DNA from 2 places in the Anoxybacillus sp. TBDG-1 genome. Region 2 is predicted to be linked to the other one. Evidence: riboswitches for the same ligand, from Rfam matches in the RefSeq annotation. Region 2 holds a riboswitch; the other holds the start of a gene.
What was found. A riboswitch is a leader RNA that binds a small molecule or an ion and turns the genes downstream of it on or off. The one in region 2 is predicted to bind cyclic di-GMP.
Positions count from the first base shown of each region.

Region 1: linked by a shared signal. The riboswitch ahead of ACYQY7_RS06165 (hypothetical protein) and the one ahead of ACYQY7_RS07640 (methyl-accepting chemotaxis protein) in region 2 are both predicted to bind cyclic di-GMP.

Region 1 is NZ_JBTZSY010000014.1:30,467-45,427, forward strand. Features, by position in the region: gene ACYQY7_RS06090 (MFS transporter) at 1-27, opposite strand, end outside; partial or broken gene ACYQY7_RS06095 (formate--tetrahydrofolate ligase) at 159-416, opposite strand; gene ACYQY7_RS06100 (NAD(P)/FAD-dependent oxidoreductase) at 519-1,634, opposite strand; gene ACYQY7_RS06105 (YbjQ family protein) at 2,039-2,359, opposite strand; gene ACYQY7_RS06110 (DMT family transporter) at 2,382-2,693, opposite strand; gene ACYQY7_RS06115 (glycerophosphodiester phosphodiesterase) at 2,702-3,418, opposite strand; gene ACYQY7_RS06120 (ABC transporter substrate-binding protein) at 3,473-4,768, opposite strand; gene ACYQY7_RS06125 (carbohydrate ABC transporter permease) at 4,809-5,621, opposite strand; gene ACYQY7_RS06130 (carbohydrate ABC transporter permease) at 5,618-6,496, opposite strand; gene ACYQY7_RS06135 (ABC transporter ATP-binding protein) at 6,468-7,568, opposite strand; gene ACYQY7_RS06140 (glycerol-3-phosphate responsive antiterminator) at 7,565-8,131, opposite strand; gene cysI (assimilatory sulfite reductase (NADPH) hemoprotein subunit) at 8,346-10,061, opposite strand; gene ACYQY7_RS06150 (assimilatory sulfite reductase (NADPH) flavoprotein subunit) at 10,073-11,842, opposite strand; gene ACYQY7_RS06155 (LysR family transcriptional regulator) at 11,980-12,861, shown strand; gene ACYQY7_RS06160 (small acid-soluble spore protein H) at 12,893-13,072, opposite strand; gene ACYQY7_RS06165 (hypothetical protein) at 13,156-13,812, opposite strand; cyclic di-GMP riboswitch class I at 13,851-13,934, opposite strand; gene ACYQY7_RS06170 (NAD-dependent deacylase) at 14,058-14,768, shown strand; gene ACYQY7_RS06175 (PH domain-containing protein) at 14,809-14,961, opposite strand, start outside.
Region 2 is NZ_JBTZSY010000020.1:3,356-18,316, forward strand. Features, by position in the region: gene ACYQY7_RS07635 (YfhD family protein) at 1-65, shown strand, start outside; gene ACYQY7_RS07640 (methyl-accepting chemotaxis protein) at 103-1,794, opposite strand; cyclic di-GMP riboswitch class I at 1,909-1,995, opposite strand; gene ACYQY7_RS07645 (YgaP family membrane protein) at 2,401-2,589, opposite strand; gene ACYQY7_RS07650 (Crp/Fnr family transcriptional regulator) at 2,660-3,277, opposite strand; gene ACYQY7_RS07655 (protein adenylyltransferase SelO) at 3,367-4,809, opposite strand; gene ACYQY7_RS07660 (DUF3427 domain-containing protein) at 5,096-8,233, shown strand; gene ACYQY7_RS07665 ((deoxy)nucleoside triphosphate pyrophosphohydrolase) at 8,210-8,614, opposite strand; gene rlmD (23S rRNA (uracil(1939)-C(5))-methyltransferase RlmD) at 8,700-10,058, opposite strand; gene ACYQY7_RS07675 (DNA-3-methyladenine glycosylase family protein) at 10,070-10,936, opposite strand; gene pdaA (delta-lactam-biosynthetic de-N-acetylase) at 10,992-11,756, opposite strand; gene ACYQY7_RS07685 (fumarate hydratase) at 11,862-13,385, opposite strand; gene ACYQY7_RS07690 (SE1561 family protein) at 13,477-13,671, opposite strand; gene yfkAB (radical SAM/CxCxxxxC motif protein YfkAB) at 13,785-14,909, shown strand; gene ACYQY7_RS07700 (YfkD family protein) at 14,945-14,961, opposite strand, start outside.

The sequences.
Region 1 (14,961 bases), on a different contig from region 2:
TACTCGCTGTTCAACACTTGTTTGCATTTTCCTCTCTCCCTACAAAACAAATGGAATATTTACATTATAATAACTTCAACAAATATTTCAATTTTTTTGCTTGCTCAATAAAAAACGCCTCATCATATTGATGAGACGCTTTTCAACCTATTGATAATTTAGAAAAGCCCACGCGTGTTTCCATATTCATCAACATCCATTTGAAGCGCTGCTGGTTGTTTTGGAAGCCCTAGCATCGTCATGACATCACCGATTAACACAACGAGAAAACTAATATGTAAAAACTTTTCCACACCTAAATCCGCGCCAAATTCAGCTTCTGCCACGACGTAATCCTCGGGCTTTTGCGCCATTTTCATTGCGATAACGCCATTGCACCCATGAGCGATGTTCGCGAACGAGCCATCGTGCACAAGTTATATAGCTACAAATGAGAAGTTTAACTTCATTTTTTCGACTGTTAATAGATCATGCTTGCTCATATGAAAGCTACAAAGTGCATGTATATAAACTCCTACTTAACATTCACATTGCACTTCACAACAAGATAAATCCGTTAAATACATTTGATTTTTTTCATAGTATCTAAACACTTCCTCGTCATGTGGAAGTTGAAATCGATCAACAAGTTGTTTGGCCACCACTGCAAATCTTTGTCTAAATTTATATATAAAACAAAAGATTGCCTTTTCATGTGCAACACTGGGACCAATCAAAAATAAATTGTTAACTAATGTTGATTCATCATTTACGGTCAATTTCGGCTTTCCATTTTCTCCCCACTCAAACAATGAATAAATTTCCTCTGCCCCTGAACGGAAACCTGTAGCTAAAATCGGCTGTTGATTTGTCTGAAGTGTTTCGTTATTTGAAAGAAATAATGTATATGTTGATTTTTGTTTTTCTATTTTTTCAACTTCTACATCCTCTATAAAATACAGTCGCTCTGTTTCTAGTGCTTCTTTTAAACGCTCCCATGTATAAGGTGCTAAGGAAACGCTTGGATCTGCCTCTTTTTGCGCAAATAATCGATATTTAGAAATAACTGTGACTTCATTTCCAAGAGAAATAAGGTTTACAGCAGCATCTATTCCACTTTCATAGCTCCCTATGACAATATAATGGCGATTTTTATTAAACGTTTTCCAACTATCTACGTAGCGATTATGCAGCGCATGCTCTGCCCCTGGAAATGGTTGAGCGTTTGGAAATTGAAATTCCCCAGTTGCCCAAATAACAGCGTCAGCCTCATATTTCCCTTCATTCGTTTCTAACTGGAATCGACTTTTTGACGGAAAAACACGATTGACATTTACACCTTCGCGAATCGGTAAATCAAAGTGTTCGGCCAACAAGTCTAAATACAAAGCATAGTCTTCTCCACTTAATCTTTCCTTTTGTAGAGTGTATGCCGGTGAGGTAGTGGGGGACACAGCATTTAAATCTAATGCACCGAAACCTTGACCAACAAACGAAGGAGTAATAAAACGCATTTCTTTTGGCCATTGTCGAAACGAAGAACCAATGCAATCACGCTCTAATATTCCAAAATTCTCTATTCCTAACTGTTTTAATAAAATTCCCATTCCAATTCCTGCTGGGCCAGCTCCAACAATAATAAAAAAAGGTTGCATTGTATCACCTCTTGATAACAGTAATTATTACGATTTAAAATATAACATAAACACTTTTCAATAACAATAGTAATCATGTTATGCTTAAATATGCATGTAATTTTGTTACAAAAAATTTATCATCCTTTGAAAATCAAACATACCAAAGGCCTTTGGCAAAACCCTTCAGACTGTTGAAAAACGATTTTGTCAAGGGCAAAACCGTTTTTCAATTGTATACTTTAGGTAGCTCACACCGGTAAGTGGTTGCATATTTGTGAGTTTATCTTCCTTAAGTTAAGGTATTTTAAAAATTCGACAATCTAAAGAAAGAAAAAGCCCACGTCTTTCGTGAACTTTTTTCTTGACGCTCCACTTTTTCAACACTTTGCGAAGAAGCCACACGAGCTTCTTCGCAAACTTTTTTATTCCCCTTTCAACTTCACCGCTGTACCTGTCGCAATGCACATCATCATTCCATCGCGCAACGTTTCAAAGTCAAGATCGACACCAATGACTGCATTCGCGCCCATATTGCGCGCTTTTTTCACCATTTCTTGTACAGCCATATCCCGTCCTTCAGCTAGCTTGCTCTCGTATGTTCCGCTCCGACCGCCAATAATATCGGTAATGCTCGCTAAAAAATCGCGGACAACGTTGGCGCCTAAAATGACCTCCCCAGACACTAAGCCAAGGTATTGCTCAATTTGCTTTCCTTCAATGCTGTTTGTTGTTGTAACAATCATGTAAACCCACCGCTTTCTTTATTTAATTTGTTTTTAATAAAACGACGCCTATAATAACAAATGCAATTCCTACGATCTTTTTGACACTTATCATTTCATGAAACAAAAACAAACCGATGAACGTAATGCATACAATACCTAATCCTGACCAAATGGCATATGCAATGGAAACATCAATTCCTTTTAAAGCCATAGCAAGTGATGTAAAACTGATTAAGTAACAAACAAACATGACAATTGTCGCCCATATGTTCGTAAGTCCATTCGACCATTTCATCGCAGTTGTTCCGATGACTTCGAAGATAATTGCTACAGATAAATATAACCAATACATATTTTTATTCATCCCCTAAGCATACAATTAGGAAAATCAGTCATGAGCGCTTTTACATCCCGTTTAATCAACTCAGTAAGCAAAAGCGGATCATTCATAGTGTATACGCAAATGTCCATCTTTTTACTGATTTCCTCTCCTTCCCGAGAAATTAAAAAATTCCAATCACCATGAATTTCCTTTGCATGACATACACGAGCCTTATCCAATACATCACATTGAGAACCTTCTACTAACATGGCTTTATCAACATTTGGATCAAGCTGATACAACCGATATAAACTCCGAATAGAAAAGGAGGAGCAAACAATACGATGCGACCACGAACGATATGAATACAACAAAGTGAGCAATTTTTCCTCCATGCCATCGTAATGAATTATACCATTTTTTAACTCAATATTCAAAATGATTGATCTTTTTTGATCAGATAGCCAATCCAAAACTTCTGCTAACGCTGGAATTCGTTCTCTTGCAAAACGAGGATGAAACCAGCTTCCGGCATCTAATTGGCGAAGCTGACGAAATGAAAAGTCTTTTACATACCCTATCCCATCTGTTGTTCGTTCTATACACTCATCGTGAATAACAACTAGTTCCCCATCTTTTGTCATTTGGACATCTAATTCTATACCATCTACCCCTAGCTCATACGCTCGTTGAAAAGCAATCATTGTATTTTCAGGATACTCCCCGCTAAATCCTCGATGAGCATAAATATACATGATTGTTCTACTCCTCTCATAATGAAAGGATGCCCTAGTGGACACCCTTCTTATTTATCGTTTTTTCGCCATTTCTAATTCGCGATTTATCTCATTAGCTGCTTGCTCAAGCGCTTGTTTTGGATCAACACCTTGATATAAACTTTCCATAGCGCTAACAATACGCTGACGCGCTTGTGGAAAAACAGAGATTAATGCTCCTTGAGTCGCTGGTGTGGCCTTCGTTTCTTTCAATTGGTTTACTGTTACTTTAAGTTGTGGGTACTTTTCCCATTGTTCTTTCACAAGTGGCAAATCATAAGCGGCCGGATTGACTGCAAAATACCCTGTATAAACATGCCATTTTGCTTGTACTTCCGGAGTCGTCACGTATTTCATAAATTCCCATGCTGCTTTTTTCTTTGCATCATCCACATCTTTCATTAACCATAATGACGCTCCTCCAATAATGACTCCTTGTCTTTCGACATCATCTGGAACTGGCAAATAAGATACTCCGACTTCAAACGGCGCATGATCAACAATCGTCCTTACTCCTGCTGAAGAATCTAAATACATAGCCATTTTTCCAGATTGGAAAGCAGCACGCATATCATCCCAGTTTTGACCGACATTATAAAACGTTCCTTCTTTATACATATCATAAATGAGTTGAAATACACGTAGCCCTTCTTCTCCATTAAACTTTACTGCTGTTGCTTCTCCTTTTCGCCCATTGTCTTCATTTACATAAAGACCACCTTGTACAGCTAACATTTGTTCAAAAAACCAACCATAATTCAAGATTGAAAAACCATATTTCCCATCTTTCGTTAACGCTTTCGCTGCTGATTTTAATTCACTATATGTCATTGGAGGTTTTTCTGGATCTAAACCAGCTTCCTTAAAAGCATCTTTATTGTAAATAAGTACAGGTGTCGATGAATTAAACGGCATAGAGTAAATTTTTCCATTTACCGTATAGTAATTTACAATATTTTTTTCCCATTGTGATACGTCATACCCTTCTTGATCAATTAACGTTTGGACAGGTTCAATTTTCCCGCTTTCAATCATATATTTTGTCCCAATTTCAAATGTTTGCATAATAGTCGGTGAATCTTTTGTTCCAGCTACGGCATTAAATTTTGTCAACGCCTCTTCATACGTTCCTTGAAATACGGGTTTAACCTCAATTTCTGTTTGTGAAGCATTGAAATCATCCACAATTTCATTTAACGCTTTTTCTAAATCCCCACTCATCGCATGCCAAAAAATCACTTCTGTTTTTGGCGATGATTCCTCCTCTTTCACTTGTGATGTTGCCTCTTCATTGCTATCGCTACATCCTGCTAGAGTTGACGCTAACATACACGCATATATCCATTTTTTCACAATTAATTCCCCCTAACTATTTAATTGCTCCTTGCATCAAACCTTTTTGCAATTGCTTTTGCCCAACAAATAATAAAAGTAACGTTGGTAAAATAACAATCATTACCGCAGCCATCACCACCCCCCATTCCGTCGCCATTTCTTGCGTTTGCATTTGTTTTAAGCCAATTTGAACCGTTCGTACACGTTCATCATTCGTTACAAGGAGCGGCCATAAATACATATTCCATGTTGTTAGAAAGCTATAAATTCCTAATGTAGTTAAACTTGTTTTTGAAAGAGGCAAAACGACATACCAGAAAAAACGAAAATGTTTTATGCCTGATACTTGTGCCGCTTCGTATAGCTCAAATGGAATGGTTTTAAAATGTTGACGCAACAAAAATATGCCGAAAGCCAAAGCGAAAAACGGAACCGTTAAACCGAAGTAATTATTCGTCCATCCTAAAGCTTGAACAGTTAAATAGTTTGGAATGACTGTTGCCTCCCAAGGAATAAGCATCGTTGTAATTGTTAAAAAAAACAATACATTTCTCCCAGGAAAACGAAGAAAAACAAAAGCATATGCCGCCAAACTAGAGACAATTAGCTGTCCAATCATCACAACGAATGAAACAAAAAAACTATTCCACAAATATCTCGCTAGCGGAACTTTTTCAAATGCAGCTGCATAGTTTCGAAAAGACCAATCATTTGGCCACCACCTTCCTTGTAAAAGCTCAGCACCGCTTAGAAAGCTAATAAGAAATGCATACATCATCGGAAACATCAAAATGATTGCACAAACAACTAACATGGCATACAACACGATTTTTTTTAGAAGGTTCATTGATAATGCACCTTCCTTTCAACAAGTACAAATTGTAAAAACGTCACAACTAGCACGATCAAAAACAATACTACTGCTTGAGCACTTGCAAACCCGAAATTATAATTGATAAACGCTTCCCGATAAATGGAGTAAACAAGTACAGTTGTCGCATTCATAGGACCGCCCTTCGTTAAAATATCGATTTGCCCAAATGTTTGAAAAGAATGGATAAGTGAAACAGTCACAATGAAAAATAAAGTCGGTGATAATAATGGAATAGTAATGCGCCATAGTTGATACATGCGGCTGAGTCCTAAAACATTTGCATTTTCATATAATGTGACGTCAATATTTTGAAGCCCGCCTAGTAAAATTAAAAAAGAAAAGCCGATATTCATCCAAACTGTTGCAATGGCAACAGCAATTAAGGCTGTATCAGGATGGAGTAGCCATTGACGTTCCTCACCGCCAAATGCAACAATAAGTTTGTTTATTATTCCTACAGCAGGATTGTACATAAACATCCAAATGACAGAAGATGCCGCCACACTCATTCCTAGCGTCGAAGAAAAACATGTACGAAACAGCTGTATTCCTCTTAGTTTTTCATTTGCTAAAAGAGCTAAGAAGAAAGAAATAATTACCGTTGGAGGAACAGTGTATAAAACAAACAAAAACGTCGCTTTCATGCTCTCTTTAAAATTTCGATCTTCCAGTAAATAAAGAAAATGTTCTAATCCAACATATGCCGTTGGGTTTCCTTGGAAATCCGTCATATGCAAGCTTAAGTAGCCTGTTTGAACCATTGGATAAAAAACAAAAATTGAAAATAGGAGGAAAGAAGGAAAAATATATAAAACTCCTTCAATAGCTCGTTTCATCGTATGTGACATACTTATCTCCCTCTTTCACTATTCTTTTCCCTTCTTCATCGAAAAATAGAACGTGCTCGTCATGAATTGAAATACGTACTTGTTGTCCTACTTCAATTGGATGTTGCCCATGCCACCGAGCAATCCATTCATCTTGTTCTGTTAGTTTTAATGTAACAAGTGTTTCTGTACCTAGCCGTTCAACATGTGTAACTGTTAGCCATACATGTGGCTCGTGTTCATGTGCAAGTCTAATGTGTTCTGGTCGAACACCAATCGTTCCATATTTATTGTCCATTTGCGCGTGATGAGCAATCTTTACAATCCATTCTTGTTGTAATAAAAATAAATCGTTTAACTTATGTACTTTAGCCATATTCATTGGAGGAGAACCAATAAATGAAGCAACAAATGTATTGTTCGGATTGTTATATACATACAACGGTTCGCCAATTTGCTGAATTCGTCCATCATATAATATCATCATCCGATCAGCCATCGTCATTGCTTCTACTTGGTCGTGTGTCACATAGATGATTGTCATACCAAGTTGACGTTGCAGTTGACGAATGTATGAACGCATATGTGTACGCAATTTTGCATCTAAATTCGATAGTGGTTCATCCATTAGGCAAATCGGTTTTTGAGAAACGATAGCTCGTGCAAGTGCTACTCGTTGTCTTTGCCCTCCCGAAAGGTGACGCGGTTTCTTTTGAAGATAATCCGTTAAGCCTAACATTTCAGCTACATCTTTACAACGTCTTCGCTTCTCTTCCTTTGACAGTTTCGCAGTATATAATCCTAGCATTATATTGTTTTCAACAGTTAAATGTGGGTATAACGCATAGTTTTGAAATACCATGGATATATATCGTTCGCTTGGTGGCGTATTGTTCATTTCTTTCCCTGCTATTTTTAATTGTCCATCGGTAATGTACTCTAAACCAGCAATCATGCGTAACAACGTACTTTTCCCGCATCCTGACGGACCAACAAGAACAAAAAATTCCCCCTCTTGAATTTGTACACTTATATCATGAAGAACAAATGTTTTTCCATCGTAAGACTTACTTACATTCCTCAATTCAATCATTGTAATCCCTCTTTCTCAGCTATTTTCCATAATAACGGATTTCCCGTCGATACAGCTTGTGCTCCTTTTCGTAATGCTTGAACCATTTGACCACGATTTTGGATTAATCCTCCTGTAATAACTGGAATTTTTATTTGCTTCACTAAATGATCAACCATGTCAGGTACGATGCCAGGCATAACTTCAAGCGCATCTGGCATAACTTGTTGAATGGCTTGTAGCCCGTTTTCAACGGCGTCTGTATCTACTAAAAATAAACGTTGAATTGTCCATAGCTTTTCCTTTTTCGCTAACTGAATCAACGTGCTTTTTGTCGAAACAATTCCGTGCGGTTGAACAAATTTTGATAAAAACTGTAATCCCTCTTTGTCATAACTAATGCCCGGTATTTTTTCGATATGTACAAATACATAGCGATCATGAGCTTTTAACAACTCAACGTACCTTTTGATGACGCTAATTGTACCGGTTTGCAGTAGTGCTGTTCTCCACTTCGTTTGTAAAAATAGCTCAATATGCTTCGGTTGCTTAATTGTCGCAATAAATTGATCTTGTAAAAACATACAAACTTCCTCCTTGTAAACAAAAAGAAACCGAAAACAACGGCAGAATGACATATCCACGCTGTTGTTACGGTTTCTCCTTTTCTCCACCTTTTTTATTCACTTTTCTGATTTTGATTTTATCTTTCTTTTGTTAAAAACATATTATATTTATTTAAATATTTTGTTAATTATATGTTAAGAAAATCGGCTCCCAAACAGGAAACCGATTTTCTTAATCATAAAAGTTCGTTCCGTCTGTCACTTCTTTCACAATGCCAGCACGAATGACGAAGTCGCCAAAACGCTCGCCGTCAAGCCGTTCTTTCGCATAGTGAGAAAGGAGCATACGAAGTTCAGATAAAATTTCTTTTTCCCCGATATTTTCACGATATAACTTGCCGAGGCGGCTGCCGTCAAACGCCGCACCGAGGTACATATTATATTTACCGATGGATTTGCCGATAAATGCAATTTCTCCAAGCACATGGCGTGCACAGCCGTTCGGACAGCCGGTCATGCGAATCGTTATTTCCTCGTCACAAAGCCCGTTTTCCTCCACAATTTCTTCGATTTTATCAAGCAGTTTTGGCAAATAGCGCTCCGCTTCTGCCATCGCTAATCCGCACGTTGGCAAAGCCACACAGGCTAACGAATTGCGGCGAAGGGCACTATAATGTTTCCCATCTGTTAATTTGTATCGCTTAATAAGCGTATCAATTTCTTCTTTTTTCTCACTTGGCACATTGGCGATGACTAAGTTTTGGTTAGCGGTGAGACGGAAATCGCCCGTATGCACTTTTGCAATTTCTCTCAAGCCTGTCATTAACGGATAATCATCCGTATCTTTCACTCGACCGCCCTCAACAAATAACGTAAAATGCCACGTATCGTTTACCCCTTCAACCCAGCCATAGCGATCGCCATTGTGTTCAAAATGATACGGACGCGCTTCTTCTAGCTCCCAGCCAAGTCGGCGTTCTAATTCTGCTTTGACAGCTTCAAGCCCTAATCGGTCGATCGTATATTTAAAACGGGCGTGTTTTCGTACGGAGCGATTGCCGTAATCGCGCTGAATCGTGACGACTTTTTCTGCCACATCAATGACTTGTTCTGGCTTACAAAAACCGATGACTTTCGCTAGCTGCGGATATGTCGTGCGGTCGCCATGCGTCATTCCCATCCCCCCACCGATCGCTACATTAAAACCGACGAGCTTTCCTCGTTCGACAATCGCAATAAAACCAAGGTCTTGCGAAAATACATCGACATCGTTTGACGGTGGGACGGCAATGCCGATTTTAAATTTCCGCGGCAAGTACAGTGCTCCATAAATCGGCTCTTGCTCTACTTCTGGTGTACCGGCTACTTTTTCTTCATCCAACCAAATTTCGTAATACGCTCTTGTTTGTGGCAATAAATAATCACTTAACCTTTTCGCCCATTCATACACTTCCGCATGCACTTCTGACTGGTACGGATTTGGGTTGCACATAACGTTTCGATTCACATCGCCACATGCCGCCAACGTTGTCAGTAGGGCATCATTAATGGCTTGAAGCGTTTTTTTCATATTCCATTTCAATACGCCATGAAACTGAAACGCTTGCCGTGTCGTAAGCTTCAATGTCCCGTTCGCATACGTCCGCGCCAATTCATCCATCGCAAGCCACTGTTCTGGTGTCGCTACACCGCCTGGGGTACGGACGCGAATCATAAATTGATACGCTGGCTCTAATTTTTGTTTTTGCCGCTCTGCTCTTACATCGCGATCATCTTGCAAATAGCTGCCATGAAATTTCATTAATCGGTTGTCATCTTCTGGAATGCCGGCGGTGATGCGATCTTCCATCGTTTCTTTCAATGTGCCGCGCAAATAGTTGCTTTCTCGTTTAATGCGTTCAACATCGCTTGGCTGTCCATCTGGCGCGGTTAATAAAAATTTTCCCACAATGATCCCCCCTAATATACGTCTCGTTGGTACCGTTTTTGTTTTTGCATCTCTGCTATATACGCTTCCGCTTGTTCGCTACTCATCTGCCCTTCTTTTTCGATAATATGAATAAGCGTCTGGTGAACGTCGCGCGCCATGCGTTGTTTGTCGCCACAAACATAAACGGCTGCCCCTTCTTCTAACCATCGGAACAATTCTTTGCTCTGTTCAATCATTCGGTGTTGGACGTACACTTTTTCTTTTGTATCGCGCGAAAATGCGACGTCCATTTTCGTTAACACACCGTTTTTCAACCACGTTTGCCATTCCGTTTGATAAAGGAAATCTGTCACGAAATGTTGATCGCCAAAGAACAGCCACGATTTCCCTTTCGCCCCCATCGCCTCACGCTCTTGTAAAAAGCTACGGAACGGCGCAACCCCCGTACCTGGCCCAATCATAATAATTGGTGTATGTGCGTCTTTCGGCGGTTTAAAGTTCGGATTGTGATGAACGAACACAGGAAGTTTGTCACCAATGTGTAAACGTTCGGCACAAAACGTTGAGCACACTCCTTTCCGTAAGCGCCCATGTGCTTCGTAACGAACCGCGCCAACGGTGATATGCACTTCATCTGGATAAGCTAGCAAGCTACTTGCGATTGAATAAAAGCGCGGTTGCAACTTTCGTAATGAAGAGACGAGCTGCTGTGGTGTCATCTCCCACGAACCGAAGTCACAAAGAACATCGAGCACATCGCGTCCTTTCATATATTCTTTTCTTTTCGCTTCTTGCTCAGAAGAAAGGAGCGCATGGAAGTCTGGGTCGCCCGAAAACGAAGCAAATGCTTGCAATAATGGCTCGGTTAATACGGTAATTTCTAACCGCGACAACAACGCTTCTCGTAACGGCTCTTCCTTTTCTTCAATAGAAACAAGTATGTCTGGACTCCATTTCATTTTTTCAATCATGGCGTCGACAAGTTCTGGGTCGTTTGTCGGAAAAACACCGAGCGAATCGCCTGGTTCAAATACAAGCCCTGAACCTTCGAGCGATAATTCGATATGGCGCGTTTCTTTATTTGAACCGCGTCCATTTAAATTGATGTTTTCTAATACTTCTGCTTGAAACGGATGCTTTCGTGAATAAAGCGCAGTTGGCTTTACTTGTGCAGAGGGCGCTGCTACGGAAACCGCTCCGTGCTTATCTAGCTCGTTCAGCACCCCTTCAAGCCATTTCGCTACCGCTTCTTCGTAATCGACGTCACAATCGACGCGCTCGTATAACCGCTTGCCGCCTAGCTCTTCTAACCGTTTATCGAAATCTTTTCCCGTCTTGCAAAAATGCTCATACGACGTATCGCCGAGCGCCAATACCGAAAAACGAAGATGATTGAGCTTCGGTGCGCGCTTGCTATGGAGAAATTCGTAAAATGACAAGGCGTTATCTGGTGGTTCACCTTCTCCGTATGTGCTAACGACAATGAGCAACGTATTGATTTTTTTCAACTCGTTCGGCTTAAAATCAAGCATCGAGAAAACGGTCACATGAAACCCGCGATGTTTGAGTGCTTCCCCTGCTTTTTCCGCCAATTTTTGTGCGTTTCCTGTTTGCGACCCGTAAAGGATCGTCACTTCTTTCGTTATAGATGCTTCTTGTTGAAGCGCTCCGACCGACTCGGTTGCAGCTAAATACCCGCTTAGCCAAAGTTTTTGTGCTGGCGTTAATGTCGGCAAAAGCCAATTCAGGAGCTCAACTTGTTTTTCATTAAATGGACTGTTTGTCACTTGAAATGGCAACCTTGTTCACCTCTTTTTTCTACTATTCCTATAAATCAAGTATGTTTTATTTGACTTTACCGCAAAAAATAAAATTAGTAAAATAAATATAAATTATCAGAACTATTTATTTTTTTAATAACTAAGGAGCGATCGTCGTGTACGAAGAATTAAAAACATTTATTACATTAGTCGAGGTGAAAAATTTCACAAAAACAGCAGACATTCTTCATTTATCCCAACCGAGTGTGAGCTTGCATATTAAAAATTTAGAAAAAGAATTCCAAACGAAACTATTCATTCGCTCGCCGAAAAAATTACAAATGACGCCAACGGGAGAACTGCTTTACGATCGGGCGAAAAAGATGATTGCCTTGTACGAGCAAACAAAACAAGACATTTTACAACATCACGATTGTGTGAAAGGGACATTAAAAATCGGGGCTAGCTTTACAATTGGAGAGTACGTGCTACCTTCTTTTTTATTTGCTTTACAAAACGATTACCCAGACTTGCATCTCGAAGTCATCATTGGCAATACGAAAGAAATTGTAGAGCTCGTCCGCACGTATCAAACGGATATCGGTTTAATTGAGGGACAAACGAATGAAAAAGAGCTTACGGTATACCCGTTTATGCAAGATGAGCTAGTTATCGTTGCTTCGAACGACCATCCGCTCGTTTGCCAACAAGCCGTATCGATAAACGATCTACAAAATCAACTATGGATTACACGTGAATTAGGATCAGGCACACGTGAATATTTTCATCATTTCATTCGCTCAAACGGGCTAAAAGTGAAATCGCTTATGATCATTAGCAGCAATCAAGGAATTAAAGAAACGTTAATGCGCGGAAACGGATTAGCCTTTCTTTCACGCCATGTGATTGAGCGTGAATTAAAACAAGGTCATTTATCGATCGTCTGCTTAAAGCATCCTCCTTTTTACCGAACGTTTTCTTATCTTTATGCACCAACCATGAAAGACAACAAACTTATACATTTATTTATTGATTTACTTCAACAAAAAAGGATGTGACAAACAAGTTGCTTTGTCACATCCCGACCGCTTAATGTTCCTCTAACTGTGAAACAGGAACGCGCTGTTGCTTTTCAGGGTTGTCTAAAAAATGAATCGTTGCCATTTCTGTTTGCGTATCGACATGTTCGATATAGACAGATTTCCCGCGATACGTCACATCTTTCATATCAGGTGACTCGGCAATTTGTTGTGCACGTATGATGTTCATCCCGCTTTCCTCCTTTCAAACAATTATTATCGTCTACGTTTTGCATCAAAATATGCAAAAAAAAGAGCACCAAAAGGCACCCATTACATTAATTCAAACAACTTCTTTTTATTTTGTTGTACTTTTTCTTCTAACACTTTCACTTTTTCTTTTAACGCTTGCATGTTGGCGTCATTTGAAGACAATTTCTTTTCTAACGCACGAATTTCATTTTTCACCGCTTTTAACTGGTTAGAAGTAGAAATAAGTTTTCCAATCCATTTGTCTAGTTCTTCTTGTTTTTCTTCCTCGTCATCTTCATCTGTTTGCACAACTGTCGATTGTTCAAGAGTTGTCACAGTTGTACTACCTTGTTCACTGACTACTTGTGTTGTTTCGTCTGTTGTTTGCTCGATCTGTGTCGGCGTTTCTTCTGTTTGCACTGGTTGTTCGTTTGACATGCTAAGCGCTGCGAGTGCTACTGTTATCTCATCCAAACGCAATTCGATCTTACCGAGCTTTTTATTTAATTCTACTAATTTGTTTTTCAACATTTGTTGTTCTTTTTTCTGTTTGGCTAGTTCTTGTTTTTTCTTTGCTTCTTCTTTTTTCTTTTGCGCTAGCTGTTGTTTTTTCTTCGCTTCTTCTTTTTTCACAACAATATGGCTCTTCTCTACATGTTTTCCGTCATGCTTTGCTGCGAAAGTAGGGGAAGCAATAAGCATCGATGCTAATAAAATCGGTAATCCTTTTTTCAACATTACCCTTCTCCTCCGTTTCATATGTATGTTTTTTTGGTAATGGCAGCTGGCTGGCATAGGTTCTCCCCTTAGCCCCTATAGCTTTGCGACGCTAAGTTTCCTTAGCTGTGCCTTTGCTTTTATTATACTTCGCTTATTTTCATGCACATGAATCGAAAGTCCTTATTTTTCTAGTAAATATATGCGAAAATAAAGGAAGAAGCGGTCGAAGATAGAAATGGTATGATAAAAAAAGGGGGACAGTTATGCTAGAAAGATGGTTGAAAGAATCTTCGCATACAGTCGTATTTACTGGGGCAGGAATGTCGACAGAAAGTGGGCTGCCTGATTTTCGTTCGACAAATACAGGACTTTGGCGTACGAAAAATCCGCAGCAATTAGCAAGTACGTATGCGCTAAAACATAACCGCGGGGAATTTATCGCGTTCTACCAATATCGCATTCGCACGCTTCTTGAATGCGGGCCGCATATTGGGCATACGATTTTGGCCAATTGGCAAAAACGAGGGCTTATTCATCAAATCGTCACGCAAAATGTCGATGGATTTCACCAACAAGCAGGCAGTACAAATGTCGTCGAATTGCACGGGACGTTGCGAACCGTCTATTGCTTGCGCTGTAAGCAAACGTACGATGCGAAACGATATGTAGACAAGCAGGTTGAGTGCACATGTGGCGGCTTTTTGCGCCCTTCCGTCGTCTTATTTGGCGAATCGTTGCCATATGATGCAATTGAACAAGCATGGACAGCAGCCGAACGGGCGGACTTATGGATTGTGCTCGGCTCTTCTTTACAAGTATCGCCGGCGAACGAGCTTCCTGTCATCGCCAAACGAAGCGGGGCAAAACTTGTTATCGTGAATATGGAACCGACGCCATTCGATGATTGGGCAGATTTAATTGTACATGGCCGTAAAATCGGAGAAGTGTTGCAGGAAATTGACGAATTCCTTTAATTGTGTCCCAAAATGTGTTCTTTTGGGACACAATCATTGCTTATTCTTTATTTTCCAAAAACCATTCGTATATTGCTTTTGCCTCACGTTCATCAACATCAACGACTTTTATGCGTATGCCAGGCATGACTGTTGCACGTACGGTACATAACCGAGCCCGTTGTTGCATACGAGTTTGTGACATCGTCAACGA
Region 2 (14,961 bases):
ATTTAGAGGCACAAGCACGTGCTGAAGCAGCTGGCATTCGCCAAAGTAAAAGAAGAAAATCATAAAATAAAGAGAAGGTGTCCCGAAAATTCTAGGGACACCTTAAACTTTAAACGTAGAAACCGCATTGCGTAGTTTTTCTGCCATTTCAGCTAACGATGTAGCTGCTGATGTTACTTCTTCACTTGATGCTAGCTGTTCTTCAGAAGATGCGGAAATTTCAGCCGTCCGTTCAACGAAGTGTTTCGCAATCGACGATACTTCATCCATCGAAGCATGCACTTGATGAACACCGGCCGACATTTGTTCAGAAACCGCTGATAGTTCTTGAATTTGGGCATTTACTTGTTCAATCGAGCGCAAAATTTGCGCAAAAAATGTTCCTGTCTCTTCTACTAATTTTGTTCCTTGTTTCACTTCTTCCGTTCCTTTTCCAACAATACTTACAACATGGCCTGTATTTTGTTGAATCATTTCAATTAATTGTGCAATTTGATTTGCAGACTCACGCGACTGTTCTGCCAATTTACGCACTTCGTCTGCTACAACGGCAAACCCTTTTCCGTGTTCGCCTGCTCGTGCCGCTTCAATGGCTGCGTTAAGCGCCAATAAGTTTGTTTGTTCAGCAATACCGACGATGACATCGACAATTTTTCCGATTTGTGCTGATTTTTCATTTAGCTCTTTAATTACTGTATTCGTTTCGTTTGTCGACTGGTTAATTGTATTCATTTGCATAACGACTTTTTGTAAATATTGCTGTCCGACAGTCGCTTGTTTCGTTGTCTCCGTCACAGAATTCGCTACAACGGTAGCCGTTTGAGCCATTCGCTCAATTCCTGTTGCCATCTCACCAATAGCTTCCACGCTTTCTTCTGCATGTTTTCCTTGCATTTCTGCCCCTTGGGCTACTTCTTGAATAGCTGTCGTTACTTCTTCTGTCGCTGCACTTGCCTGCTCCGCGCTTGCCATGAGCTCTTGTGCCGAAGCAGACACATGCTCGGTTGCTGTGCTCACTTGTTGGATGAGTCGTTTCAAATGGTGAACCATTTGATTAAATGATGTGGCTAATTCACCAATTTCATCGCGATTAGCAACATGAATATCATCCAACGATAAATCGCCATGTGCGATTTTTTCGGCATGTTCAGAAATTTGTCTAACCGGTTTGGCAATTTTTTCGCTAATATAAATTGCAATGGCGATACTTACGAGAAAAGCAATACCAGTCGTAATGAGCGTCATATATTTCATATTTTCTGCTTGTTTAGACAATGTTTCACTCATTTGTTGTAAATGTTTTTGCTGAATCGCTCTCGCTTGTTCGCCTGCTTCCGTTACCTCGAGCGTTAGCGCATTTCCTCGTTCTTTCATTAAGCGTGAAATTTCATCCATTTGACCTTGCTTTTTAAACTCCATCGCTTGTTTCGCAATGCTACGATACTCTTGTTCTGCTTTCGCTAGGCGATCAACTGCTTGCTTTGCTTCATCTTCTAGTTGCAATGACGCGATAGTTTGTTGATTCGCTAAAAATTCGTTCGCCGCTTGTTCAAATGCCGTTAAACTTTCAGGCTTTCCGTTAATTAAATATCCTCGCACCGCAATTTGTTCGCGCAATACCGCATTTTGCATATTTGTCACAAGGTTAATTCGTTCAAATCCTTCTTTCATCGCACGCGAGTATTGTTCGTCAATTTGCTCTAGCCGGTTATATGTAAGTATACTGACCCCGATAAATACTGATAGTACTACAAGAAACGTCGACACTAATTTTTTTCTTACTGTTAAATTCATGATGCTTCCCTCCTATGTCGTAATAAAATAAAAAAGCTGCCCAAGCAAAGTGAGTAAAGGCAGCTATAGTTCGACATGTTCCCTAGAGAATGAGACCTTCTTATATTTCACAAGAAGGGCAACTGGCTGGCATATCTACATATAGACGTAGCCCCTATAGCTTTGCGCCCTACCCTTTCGAGTAGTTTGCCGATTATTCAATTTTTTACATTTTCATTTTATCACAACAACTATGAAAAAAGAAGTAGGTATTTTGCACTTCACTTACTACCTTCTAGGAGAAGAGCCCTTTTTGCATCTATTTTGCTTACATATTTGAAAAATTCCTTATTATTCTAAATAACGAACATGTCTTTTTTCCAACAAACATTTTACTCATACTTTATGACTAAAAGGGTAACATTTTGTATCGTCAATACATAAATAAAAATATACCTTTTTATCCAAAAAATATTTTATGTTCTGAAAATATGAACGGCGTATTCAATCGCATGATAAACGGGCAAATTAACAGCCACTCGTGTTAAAAGTAGATTAATAAACAGACGCCCATAGACACCTGCTTTTTTCAGTTCAACGAAAAAATAGCCCAAGCGTTTGCTTAGGCTATTTTTTCGTTGTATTGATTCGAAATGGCACATAAAGTGGACAAAATCTTATAAATGCCGTAGCAATTAGAACGATTCCTAAAATACCGACATATTTTATATTTCCCTCAAGGAAAAATAATCCTAATAGTGCAATACCTAATATGAATCGAATCATGCGATCAACTGAACCAACATTAGCTTTCATTTTCTTTTCCTCCCCTCTTCTTATCTATCTTTAATCATAGAGGAAAAAAGGGAAACGTTCTGTGATAAAGTCACATTGTTGCAAATTTGTCATATAACCCTTTTTTGTCCACAATTTTTATTTTCCCACGCGCTAGTTGAATATATCCTTCCCGCTCGAATTGCTTCAATATTCGGCTGACGACTTCGCGTGCCGTTCCAAGTTCCACAGCAATATGTTCATGCGTCATCTCGATCGTGTTTGCCTTGCTGTTTTTGCATCGTGTAAGTAAAAACTCAATCATGCGCTTATCCATCTTTTCAAATACAATATGCTCAATCATTTGCATCATCGCCATAAAGCGATTCATCACCATATCATAAACGAACGTTTGTAGCTCAACATTTGTTGTCATCATCTTCGCAAACGTATCTTTCCGAACAATTAGTACTTCCGCATCTTCTTCCACAATCGCGGTCGCCGGAAAAGGTGAATGCGACAATACGCTTGAAATGGTCAACACACACGACTCCCCACGACAAACGCGATATAAATTCACTTCTTTTCCATTCTCCCCTATTTTTGCGACCCGAATGACACCAGAGACGATAAAAGCGACATGCTCACACATATCCCCCTCCCGAAAAACAATGGTTCCTTTCGGGAGCTTTACGTTTATGTATAAATTGTCATGCAAAAATGGAAACAATATTCCTCCCCCTTTCCTTTCTTAATATTACAACGTACCAACCATCCCTTTCCATACAAAAAAACTTCCCCAAAACAGGAGAAGTTTTTCTAAGTCCCACAAAACGTCCGATACGGTCGATCAGACGGTGCAGGGGGCTCGGCATATTCGTCTTGTTCTTTCGTGTATGCATGCGGATATTTTAACACGTGAAGCAGCCGCTCCATGACCGTATCATCCCCATGCTCAACCGCTGCCGCAAGCGCTTCTTCAACGTGGTAGTTGCGCGGAATGATGGCAGGATTGTTTTGTCGCATTCGTTCATGTACTTCATCTTTCGTCACGTCTTGACGGGCGATTCTTTGTTGCCAACGTGTGTACCAGTCGCGAAACTCTTTTTCGTTAAAATTCCACTCATCTAGCGTTAACGCGCGAAACGTATTCGTATAATCAGCCCGATAGGTGTACATAAGATGAAGCAATTCACCGATAAGCTTTTTATCTTCCTCTCCTTCCGTGCAAAGTCCGAGCTTCGCGCGCATCCCTTGTAGCCAATACATTTCATACAACATCGGAAACTGAGCAATCGTCTCTTGCGCAATCTCCATCGCTTTTTGTTCTTCGTCATGTAAAAGCGGCAAAAGGCTTTCTGCAAAGCGTGCAATGTTCCATCCAGCCATATACGGCTGATTGCCGTACGCGTACCGCCCTTGCGTATCAATTGAGCTAAACACCGTTTTCGGATCGTACACGTCCATAAATGCGCACGGTCCGTAATCAATCGTCTCGCCGCTAATCGTCATATTATCCGTATTCATCACCCCATGAACAAATCCAACCAATTGCCATTTTGCCACAAGCGCCGCCTGCTTTTTCATCACTTCTTTAAGCAAAAAAAGATAGCGATTGGAGGCGTGTTCAACATTCGGGTAATGCCGCTTTATCGCATAATCGGCTAATTGTTGCAATTCCTCTTTCGATAAAAAACGAGCCGCATATTGAAACGTCCCGACACGCAAATGACTCGCTGCCACGCGCGTCAAAATCGCTCCTGGCAGCTCTGTTTCGCGAATAACAACTTCCCCTGTTGTCACAACGGCTAAACTGCGCGTCGTTGGAATACGAAGCGCATACATCGCCTCGCTAATGATATACTCACGAAGCATCGGTCCGAGCGCCGCACGCCCGTCGCCCCCACGCGAATACGGCGTCCGTCCCGACCCTTTCAGCTGAATATCGAACCGTTCTCCGTCTGGCGTCACATGTTCACCAAGTAAAATCGCTCGCCCGTCGCCAAGCATATTAAAATATCCAAACTGATGTCCTGCATACGCCTGCGCCAAAGGCTCCGCACCTTCAGGAATTCGATTTCCGGCAAACACCGCCACCCCATCCTCGCTCGCTAGCGCCTCCGCACATAGCCCAAGCTCCTTTGCCAGCGAACGATTGAGCACAACAAGCTTTGGGTCATTGACAGGCGTCGGATGAAGCCTTGTAAAAAACCGCTCAGACAAGCGGGCATAACTATTGTCAAAGTTCCAATTTGCGTCCAACGTGCTACCTCCCTTATGAAACGTTCAAATTAACGTTTTGGTTGTATGTATTAGTATATCCTATTTTCTTTCATAGTGCTGTGTGGGTGGATTGTCGTGGCGAAATGTCATTGGGCTCATTTTGTTTGCTTAATTTAACAATAAAAAATTGAAACCGAGGCGTGTGACAAAACGAGAATGAAAAGGAGATATAGAATGTTCCTCTGTAATCATGTCATTTCAGCGATGGAAATGCTACACATATCATGGTAAAATTTTATAAAAAAGTGTTAGGTGGTTTTATTTCATGAACAAAAGTTTTTTTGAGGAACTGCAACTTCTTACAAAACAATATCCTGATACAAGTGTTATACAACGTCTATCACCGAAAGACTACATTGAAGTTCTCGTTCTTCATTCCGCTAAACAGCTCGCTCGCAAACTAAAAAGTTTGGCAAAAGAGAATCGTTTTGAGGAAATTATGCAACTAACTCAACACATTTCTACATTAGTATCAGACAAAGAAGATTCTTTTTCTTTGCCGATCTCTATGATTACATACACGTATGGACAACGGGAAATACCGATTATAGAAGATTTTTTCTTGTCTCGATTGCATTTACTATATAACGACAAACATACAATGAAAAACTTTTTCAAAACATTAAAATATGAAATGCTCACAGCCGACTCTGTTGATTTTATGGTTAGCTTTATCCGTATGTCAGGTCTACAATTATTGATCCGTCCTTTACTTATGCTTGAAGAAGAACGCATTCCTGTACGTATTATTACATCAACCTATTTAGGTATTACAGAAGCAAAAGCGCTTGAAAAACTCATGCAATTTTCGAACGTACAAGTAAAAATGATTGATACACAACAACAATCTTTTCATACAAAAGCGTACATGTTTCATCGACGTTCAGGACTGAATACAGTAATCATTGGCTCGTCAAACATTTCACACTCAGCCCTCATGAACGGACATGAACTAAATGTAAAGCTACCAGATACAAGCTTTTTACCAATTTATGAACATACAAAAGAAATTTTCGAGAAAATATGGAATCATACAGATGCGATTTCTCTTGATCATGCATTTATCCAAAAATACGAACAACAAACAATAAGAAAAGAAAACAAACCTTTAGCTGCTGAGCCGAAAGAAGAATATATCGTTACATCAAGTGTGACACCGAATGATATGCAAAAAAAAGCATTAAAAAACCTTGAATACACAAGAAAAAGTGGTAACACAAAAGGAGTCATTATCGCTGCTACTGGAACTGGAAAAACATATTTAGCAGCTTTTGATGTCAAAGCATATGATCCAAAAAAGCTTTTATTTATCGCTCATCGTGAAGAATTGTTAGATAAGGCAATCGAAACATTTAAACATGTGATAGGAAATGACCATCTATTTGGTAAAATAACAGGAACTGTGAAACAATTCGATAAACCGTATTTATTTAGTACCGTTCAATCGCTCTCTAAAGACGAAACGTTGCAACATTTTGAGCAACATGAATTTGACTATATCATTATCGATGAATTTCATCATGCCGAAGCACCCACATATCAAAAAGTTATTCGTTATTTTCAGCCGAAATTTTTGCTTGGCTTAACAGCAACACCGGAAAGAATGGACGGTAGAGATGTTTTAGCAATTTGTGACCATAACGTTGTATATGAAATACGTTTAAGGGGGGCGCTAGACGCACAGTTGCTCGCACCATTTCATTACTTTGGTATTTCAGATCGTACGGTAGACTATAGTCAGATTCCATTAAAAAACGGCATGTTTGATGAAGCATTGCTTGTGAACGCTTTAAAAACAAACGAACGAACAGATTTTATTATTGAAATGATTCGCACGTATGGTTATGACGGCGATCGTATCGTTGGGCTCGCTTTTTGTGTAAATATCGAGCATGCAAAATATATGAGCGAACAATTTAATAAACGCGGATATTGCACAACATATTTAACTGGTGAACATAGCGTGGAATATCGTGAACAGATCATAAAGAGACTAGAAAATCCGGACGATCCACTTGAACTCGTTTTCACCGTTAACATTTTTAACGAAGGAATTGATATCCCAAGTTTGAATCTTTTATTATTTTTAAGACCTACCGAATCATCGACTGTATTTATTCAACAATTAGGGAGAGGACTAAGAAAAGTAGAAGGAAAAGAGTTTGTGACGGTTTTGGACTTTGTAGGAAATTATCAAAAATCGTTTATGATCCCGCTCGCTCTAGCTGGACAACTGAACGACAAAGCGTTTGATAAAGATTCCCTCCGTGTTGCGATTACACACGAATTTGCCGATCTACCAGGTGGCGCATATGTCGATTTAGACCCAGTAACGCAAAGGGAAATTTTAGATCGTATTGACTCCATTAAAATGAACTCGAAAGATATGTTAAAAATGCTATATCAACAATTTAAAAATGAGCTTGGGCGCTCACCAGAAATATTAGATTTTTTATATTACGAGCAATCGCCAAGCTTAACGTTTTTCATATATAAGTATCGTTCATGGGTCAAAACAAAAGAAAAAATGAATGATATAAACGAGCTTGACCAAATGATTTTACACCACCCATTGATGTGTGAGTGCGTTGAACGGCTAGAAAATCAACTTCCCATTAAGTGGCCTTACGACTTCGTTATTTTGCAGTTAGCTTTATTACAAAACGTTGTGTCTTGCGAAGATGTCGTAAAACAACTTGCCAAAAAATTTGCCGTAGATGTGCAGTTAGAAAAACATGAAAAGATGATTATGCAATCGATGGACCGCCTCGCATCGACATATAAAAAACAAAAATGGTCGTTGGGACAACGAAATGGTCACCAGTTCATCTTGAATAGCGACATTCTTACTTTAACAGAGAATACGCAGTTCTCCAATTACATCAAAGACCGTATCGACTATGGACTTATTGAATTTAGGAGAACGTATCGTCCTGAAAAATTTTTAGCTAAAGGAGAAAAGCTTACTCTTTATCAAAACTATACGCGAAACGATTTAATTTTCTTATTTGAAGCAGGAGTAAAAGAAGGATCGTGGCGAGAAGGAGTAAGTAAAGTTAGAAATCATTATTTACTGTTCGTCAATTTAAATAAATCAGAAAGAGTAAAAGAACATTTACATTACAAAGATTATTTTCTCGATCAAAAACATTTTCATTGGCAAAGCCAAAATCAAACGTCTCATAACTCTTCGGTCGGACAAAATTTTATTCGTCATAAAGAGCTTGGAATCCGTATTCATCTATTTGTTCGAAAATTTGAGGAAATGCACGGAATGACATTGCCTTTTACTTATCTCGGTGAAGTCGATTATGTATCGAGCTATGGTGATAAACCAATGAGCATCACATGGCGTCTACATCATCCCGTGCCGGAAGATTTATATATTGACTTGATTCGCTAATAAAGCTTCTACAGTCGGAATATCAGCGGGTGCCCATTCGAGAGATTTTAAATCTCCGAGTGGGACCCATCTTAATTCAGCATGTTCTTTCGCCTTCGGTTCTCCCTCAATAATTGTCGCTCTATATGTGAGTAAATGGACAATGACTTGAGGGTATTCATAATGCACTTCTTCAATTTTTTCATGTACTTCAATCGTACATCCTAATTCCTCATAAATTTCTCTTACTAACGTTTCTTCTTCTTTTTCCCCTTCTTCAATTTTCCCACCCGGAAATTCCCAAAGTTTAGGAAGTATCATCGTATCCGACCGAAGTGCACACAACACACGATTTTTATTATCAAATATCACTGCCCCTACGACACAAACCGTTTTTTTCATTAACGTTTCCCCTCTATCTTCATTTTTTGTGAATACTTTCATTCTACAAAAAATCTGTCCTTTTTTCTATGCTCGTCCAGATCGACTACTCCCTCACCAACTTCGCCACACTTTCCACATGCGCAGTGTGTGGGAAAAGGTCAAACGGTTGAATGTATTCGACGCGATATCGTTTTGCGAGTGTGTCGATGTCGCGAGCGAGGCTCGATGGGTTACAGGAGACGTACACAACCGTTTTTGGTTTCACTTGTAACATCGTTTTTAACAAGGCGTTGTCGCAGCCTGTTCGCGGTGGGTCGACGACGATGACGTCCGGTTTCCATCCTTCTTTCACCCATTTTGGCAATAATACTTCTGCTTTTCCGACCGCATAGGTGACGTTTGTAAAACCATGACGTTCGGCGTTTTGGCGTGCATCGTCAATCGCTTCTGGAATCGTATCCATGCCGCGCACTTCTTTCGCCTCACGGGCAAGCCATAGACCGATTGTGCCGACGCCGCAATACGCATCGACGACGCGTTCATTTTTCGTTAGTGCTGCTGCTTCTTTTACTTCGTCGTATAGCCTTATCGTTTGAATCGGATTAAGCTGGAAAAAGGCGCGGGCAGATAGTTCAAACGATAAGTCGCCAAGCACTTCTTGAATGTACGGCTCACCGGCAAGCACAATAGTTTCATCGCCAAAAATAAGCGACGTTTTTTGTCCGTTTATGTTTTGAGCGATCGATTTCACTTCTGGCAATCGGCGTTTCACTTCCGCTACAAATAGTTCTTTGCGCGGAAATTCTTTCGTCGCTGTCACAACGACAAGCTGCACATCGCCTGTAAAAAACCCGACACGTGCTACAATCGTGCGCACGACACCTGTTCTTTTCCGCTCGTGATAAATCGGAATGCGCAAATGTTGCAAAATCGTTTTCACGACCGTTGTGACACGGTTTGTGGCGTCATGTTGAATGAAACAGCGGTCGATGTCAATGAGCTCGTGCGAGTTCATGCTGTAGAGTCCAGCGATGACACGCCCCTTTTTCACTCCTGTTTGAAATTGGCTTTTGTTGCGATAATGCCACGGGTCGTCCATCCCAATCGTCGGACGAATATCGAGCGCTTCAATATTTAGTCGGCTATGGCGTTCAAGCGCTTGAATGACAATATCGCGCTTTGCTTCAAGCTGTGCGTTATAGTCTAAATGTTGCAGTTGACAGCCGCCACATTGGTCATATACAGGACAAGGTGGTTTTACACGGTGTGGGGATCGTTTACGAATGCGCACGATTTTTCCTTCCGCATACGTCGGATACACATTCGTCGCTTGAACGACGACTTCTTCTCCCGGAAGCGCCCCCGGAACGAACACGACTTGTTTTTTAAAATAGCCGACACCTTCTCCGTTAATGCCTAATCGTTTAATGGTGAGTGGAAATTGTTGTCCTTGTTGTAACATGGCGATCTCTCCTATTCAATACTTCTCCATAAATATAGCGACGCGTAGCTTAAATACGGCTCCCATCGCTTGCTTAACGCCTCCATTTGCGCCATTGAAGGTTTCGTTTCTAATGAAAGTAGTTTCTGCACTGCTCGCTGTAAGCCAATATCAGCTTTTGGAAATAAGTTCGGACGACCGAGCCCAAACAACAGGAAGTTTTGCACCGTCCACGGTCCGATACCGCGCAATGGAAGCAAGGTGTCCATCACTTCTTTATCCGTTGCCTCCGCTAGTTTGTCTAGTGATAATTTTCCTTCGGCAACAAGCCGCGAAATATCGATAATATATTCCGACTTTTTTTGGCTAAACTGCAACGCTTTCAGTTCGTCGTACGATAAGCGAGCAATTTGTTCTGGGCGCGGATAAAACCATATACCGTCCGTTTCTCGCCCGAACGTTTTCACAAACCGCTCCGTCATTTTGTACGCCACTTTCATATGTAGCTGCTGGTGAATAATGCATTTGATCAAGCAAAAATATAAATCCGCTTCTAAAATAAGCGGCGTCCCTTCATGTTCACGGAAAATTTCCCGCAATTCCGTTTGTAAAAAATGTTCGTGAATTGGCAAAAGGGAGCGATCCCAATGTAATATGTGAAACAGACGGGACAATATCGCTTCTTTTAATTGTTCGTACTGCGCTTCAACAAGAAAAGCCGGTGCTTGTTTTGCCCCGATGCTGCGAACGAAAACAGCAATCGGAGTTTCATTTATATAAAGCGGGATCACTAGCTGTTGCTTTTCTATGTCTACTACAGCTAACGGATCTTGCGCTAACCGCTCTAATACACGTGAAAAATCGTATGGAGCTTCTACTTCAATTCGTTGTTGCCACATGTCTATTCCTACCTTTTTCCTTATATTATAACGAAACAAATCCCTTTGCACATCGTCAAAGGGAAAAAAGCCAAGCAGGAATATTCATTTTTTGCAGCATGAGATCGTCTAAGCTTTTAAAAACATATCCTTCTTTTCGCAAATCGTCAACAATTTTGGCAAGCGCATCGGCATTATCTTTAGATACTGTATGCAGCAGTATAATGGCGCCCGGATGAATTTGTTTCATGACGTTATTGTAAGCATATGACCATCCTTTTTGATCGTGAACGTGCCAATCGACGAACGCTAATGACCAAAAGACGTGGTAATAGCCGAGTTCGCGTGCGACCGCAAGCGTCCGTTCATTAAAAACGCCGCGCGGTGGACGCATATAGTGCATATGCTTTTGCCCCGTCAACAACTCTGTTTTTTTTCTAACCATTTCAAGCTCTTCACGCAATTTTTCATCGCTAACGGTCGTTAAATCAGGATGATGCCATGAATGGTTGCCAACAATATGCCCTTCGTTTATCATCCGCTTCACTAAGTCGGGGGCCGATTGCAAATAATGGCCGGTCACAAAAAACGTAGCAGGAACTTTTTTTTGTTTGAGCACGTCTAAAATTTGGGCAGTATAACCGTTTTCATATCCGTTATCGAACGTTAAGTAAATATATTTTTTCATCGGATCGCCTAAATAAAATGCATCGTATTTGGCGAGTAACTCGTCCAAATGTTTTCCTGCAGAAGGAGGAATGTGATTTTCGCTTCGCTTAAATCCCCATGACATCGCCTCTACCTGACTGAGCGGCAAACATAAAAAGAAGAAAAACAACATGATGATTTTTTTCACTGCTTACACCTCCCAATTCCTTTCCATGATAGGTTGTGCAAAAAGAAGCATAAAAAATCCGCCTAGCTGCTTCGCTAGACGGATTTTTCATTAAAATACGCGCTCTTTAAATTGGGCTAATTTTTCAAGCGATGATTTTTCGACATCTTCGTGCAAGCTGTTGCCATGTGAATCCATCGTGACGACGGCTGTAAAGTCTTTTACACGCAAATGCCACATCGCTTCTGGAATACCGAATTCTAAAAAGTCGACACCTTCAACGGATTGAATGCAATCTGCATAATATTGAGCTGCACCGCCGATAGCGTTTAAGTACACACCACCATGTTCTTTTAACGCCGCCAATGTTTTTGCCCCCATGCCGCCTTTTCCGATGACAGCGCGAATGCCGAACTTTTTCATAATTTCCCCTTGATACGGCTCTTCGCGAATGCTCGTCGTCGGACCAGCTGCTTTCACGTGCCATTTTCCGTTTTCATCTTTTAACATCACCGGTCCACAGTGATAAATGATTTGACCGTTTAAATCAACAGGGGCGTCATGATCCATTAAATGTTTATGAATCGCATCGCGTCCTGTATACATCATGCCGTTAATGCGAACGACATCGCCTACTTTTAGCGAACGAATTTGTTCTTCTGTAATTGGCGCTTCAAGCACAACTTCGCGCGCTTCGCCCACAACTTCCGTTTCTTCCCGTTGGAAGTCGACGTCGTCTCCCTCTTGATATAGCCATTCTTGAATGTCACCTGTATGCGGATCAATGGTTACACCTAAGCGGCGGAACGCCCAGCAATTGTATGCGACGGAAACGAAAAAGCTGGCTGGGATGCGATGCATGACACCAATTTTACAGCCAAGAAGCGTCGTCTCTCCGCCAAATCCCATCGTGCCGATGCCGAGTTTATTGGCAGCTTCCATAATGTATTCTTCTAGTTTGCGCAAATCTTCGTTCGGATTGACATCGTCAACAGGGCGGAACAGCTGCTCCTTCGCTAAGTCATATCCAGCAGAGCGGTCACCGCCGATGCCAACGCCAATAAATCCTGCGCTACAGCCTTGTCCTTGCGCTTGATACACCGCATGTAAAATACATTTGCGAATGCCGTCTAAATCGCGTCCTGCGCGACCAAGCCCTTCTAATTCACAAGGCAAGCTATATTGAATGTTTTTATTTTCACAGCCGCCACCTTTTAAAATTAAGCGAACATCAATGTAATCTTTTTCCCATTGTTCAAATTTCATGACAGGCAACCCGATCCCTAAGTTGTCGCCGCTATTTTCACCTGTTAACGAATCGACCGAATTTGGGCGCAATTTGCCGTCTTTCGTTGCTTGAGCGATCGCTCGACGAATCGCCTCTTTCATCTCCACTTGATTGGCACCTACAGGCACTTTAATTTTAAATGTCGGCAAACCTGTATCTTGGCAAATCGGCGATACATTTTCGTCTGCCATTTGAATGTTTTGCACGATCGTCGCAAGCGACATCGCTGCTCTCGTTCCTGCGTTCTCACGTAACTTTGCTTTCGCAATGGCACGTCGTACATCTTTTGGCAACTTCGTTGACGTTTCAACGATCAGCTTGTACATACTTTCTTGAAACTTTTCCATCACTATTCCCTTCCCCTTTGTTCAATATGTAACAATTTTTTGAATTCTCCATTTGTATTATACATCTTTTCCAAATGTGAAAAAAAGCCGCTTAGCGACTTTTTTCCCAATCTTTTTTAAACCGCTCGTATTTTATTTCTAAATCATCAATCATTTGAATGAGACGGTCAATGTCTTCTAATTCAGCTGTTTCTGGATCAATCGCTTCAAGCACTTCCAGAAACATATTTAAGCGCGTTTTCAAATAGGATAGTTGTAGATTTTCATCTGATACTGCGTTGCCCAACGTCGTCACCTCGCTTTTTCTTTATCGTACACGATCGAAACATCATTGACAACGATTCACTTCACTTTGCATAATTATCGTTAGTCCGATTTTAAAATAAAAGGAGCTTGGTTATGGAAACATTGTTGCGTCAAGCGATCACCCCTACATTTGATCCGTGGGAAGCATATATGGATGTTGAACAGTACGGAAGCATGCAGTTGACAAATATTGAATTTACGACAACGACGCTTTGCAATATGCGTTGTGAGCATTGCGCCGTTGGTTATACGTTGCGCACAAAAGATCCTGAGGCGCTGCCGCTTGAACTTCTTCTTCGCCGCCTCGATGAAATTCCGCATTTGCGCTCGTTAAGCATTACAGGTGGCGAGCCGATGCTTTCTTTGAAATCTGTCGAACAATACGTCGTGCCGTTGTTAAAATATGCGCATGAACGTGGGGTGCGCACACAAATAAACTCCAACTTAACGCTCGATTTAGAACGATATGAAAAAATTATTCCTTACTTAGATGTTTTGCACATTTCGCATAACTGGGGCACGATTGATGATTTCGTTGAAGGCGGCTTTGCGATGATGGAGAAAAAGCCAACCGTCGCACAACGCGAGCGCTATTTTATACGCATAATTGAAAATGCGCGTGCGATTTCGAATATGGGAGTGATTGTATCGGCAGAAACGATGCTAAATAAACGGACGCGACCACATTTAGCGAAAATTCATCGTCAAATTGTGAACGAAATGGGCTGTAAACGCCATGAAGTACATCCGATGTATTCAAGCGACTTTGCTAGCAGTTTAGAAACGTTAACGTTAGATGAACTGCGTGAGACGATTCATTATTTACTTGATATACGAGACGAGAACGTATGGATGTTGTTTGGTACGCTGCCTTTTTATCCATGCAGCGACAACGAAGAAGATTTAGCGTTGTTAAAACGTTTATACGAAAGTAAAAATGTAACAGTACGAAACGACCCTGATGGACGTTCACGTTTAAATGTAAACATTTTTACAGGCGACATCATTGTCACTGATTTTGGCGATGAACCAACGCTTGGCAACATTCAAACCGACTCGCTTCTTTCTGCTTATGACAAATGGATGACATCCGATTTAGCAAAATCGCTAAACTGCCATTGTCCGTCCGTAAAATGTTTAGGACCAAACGTACTTGTGAAAAACCGCTATTATCCAAACGTCGACTTTACAACACGAAAAGCAAACATAGAACGATAAAAAGCTTGTCGGGCATTCGACAAGCTTTTTCCGTTTTATCTCGGTACGTCGC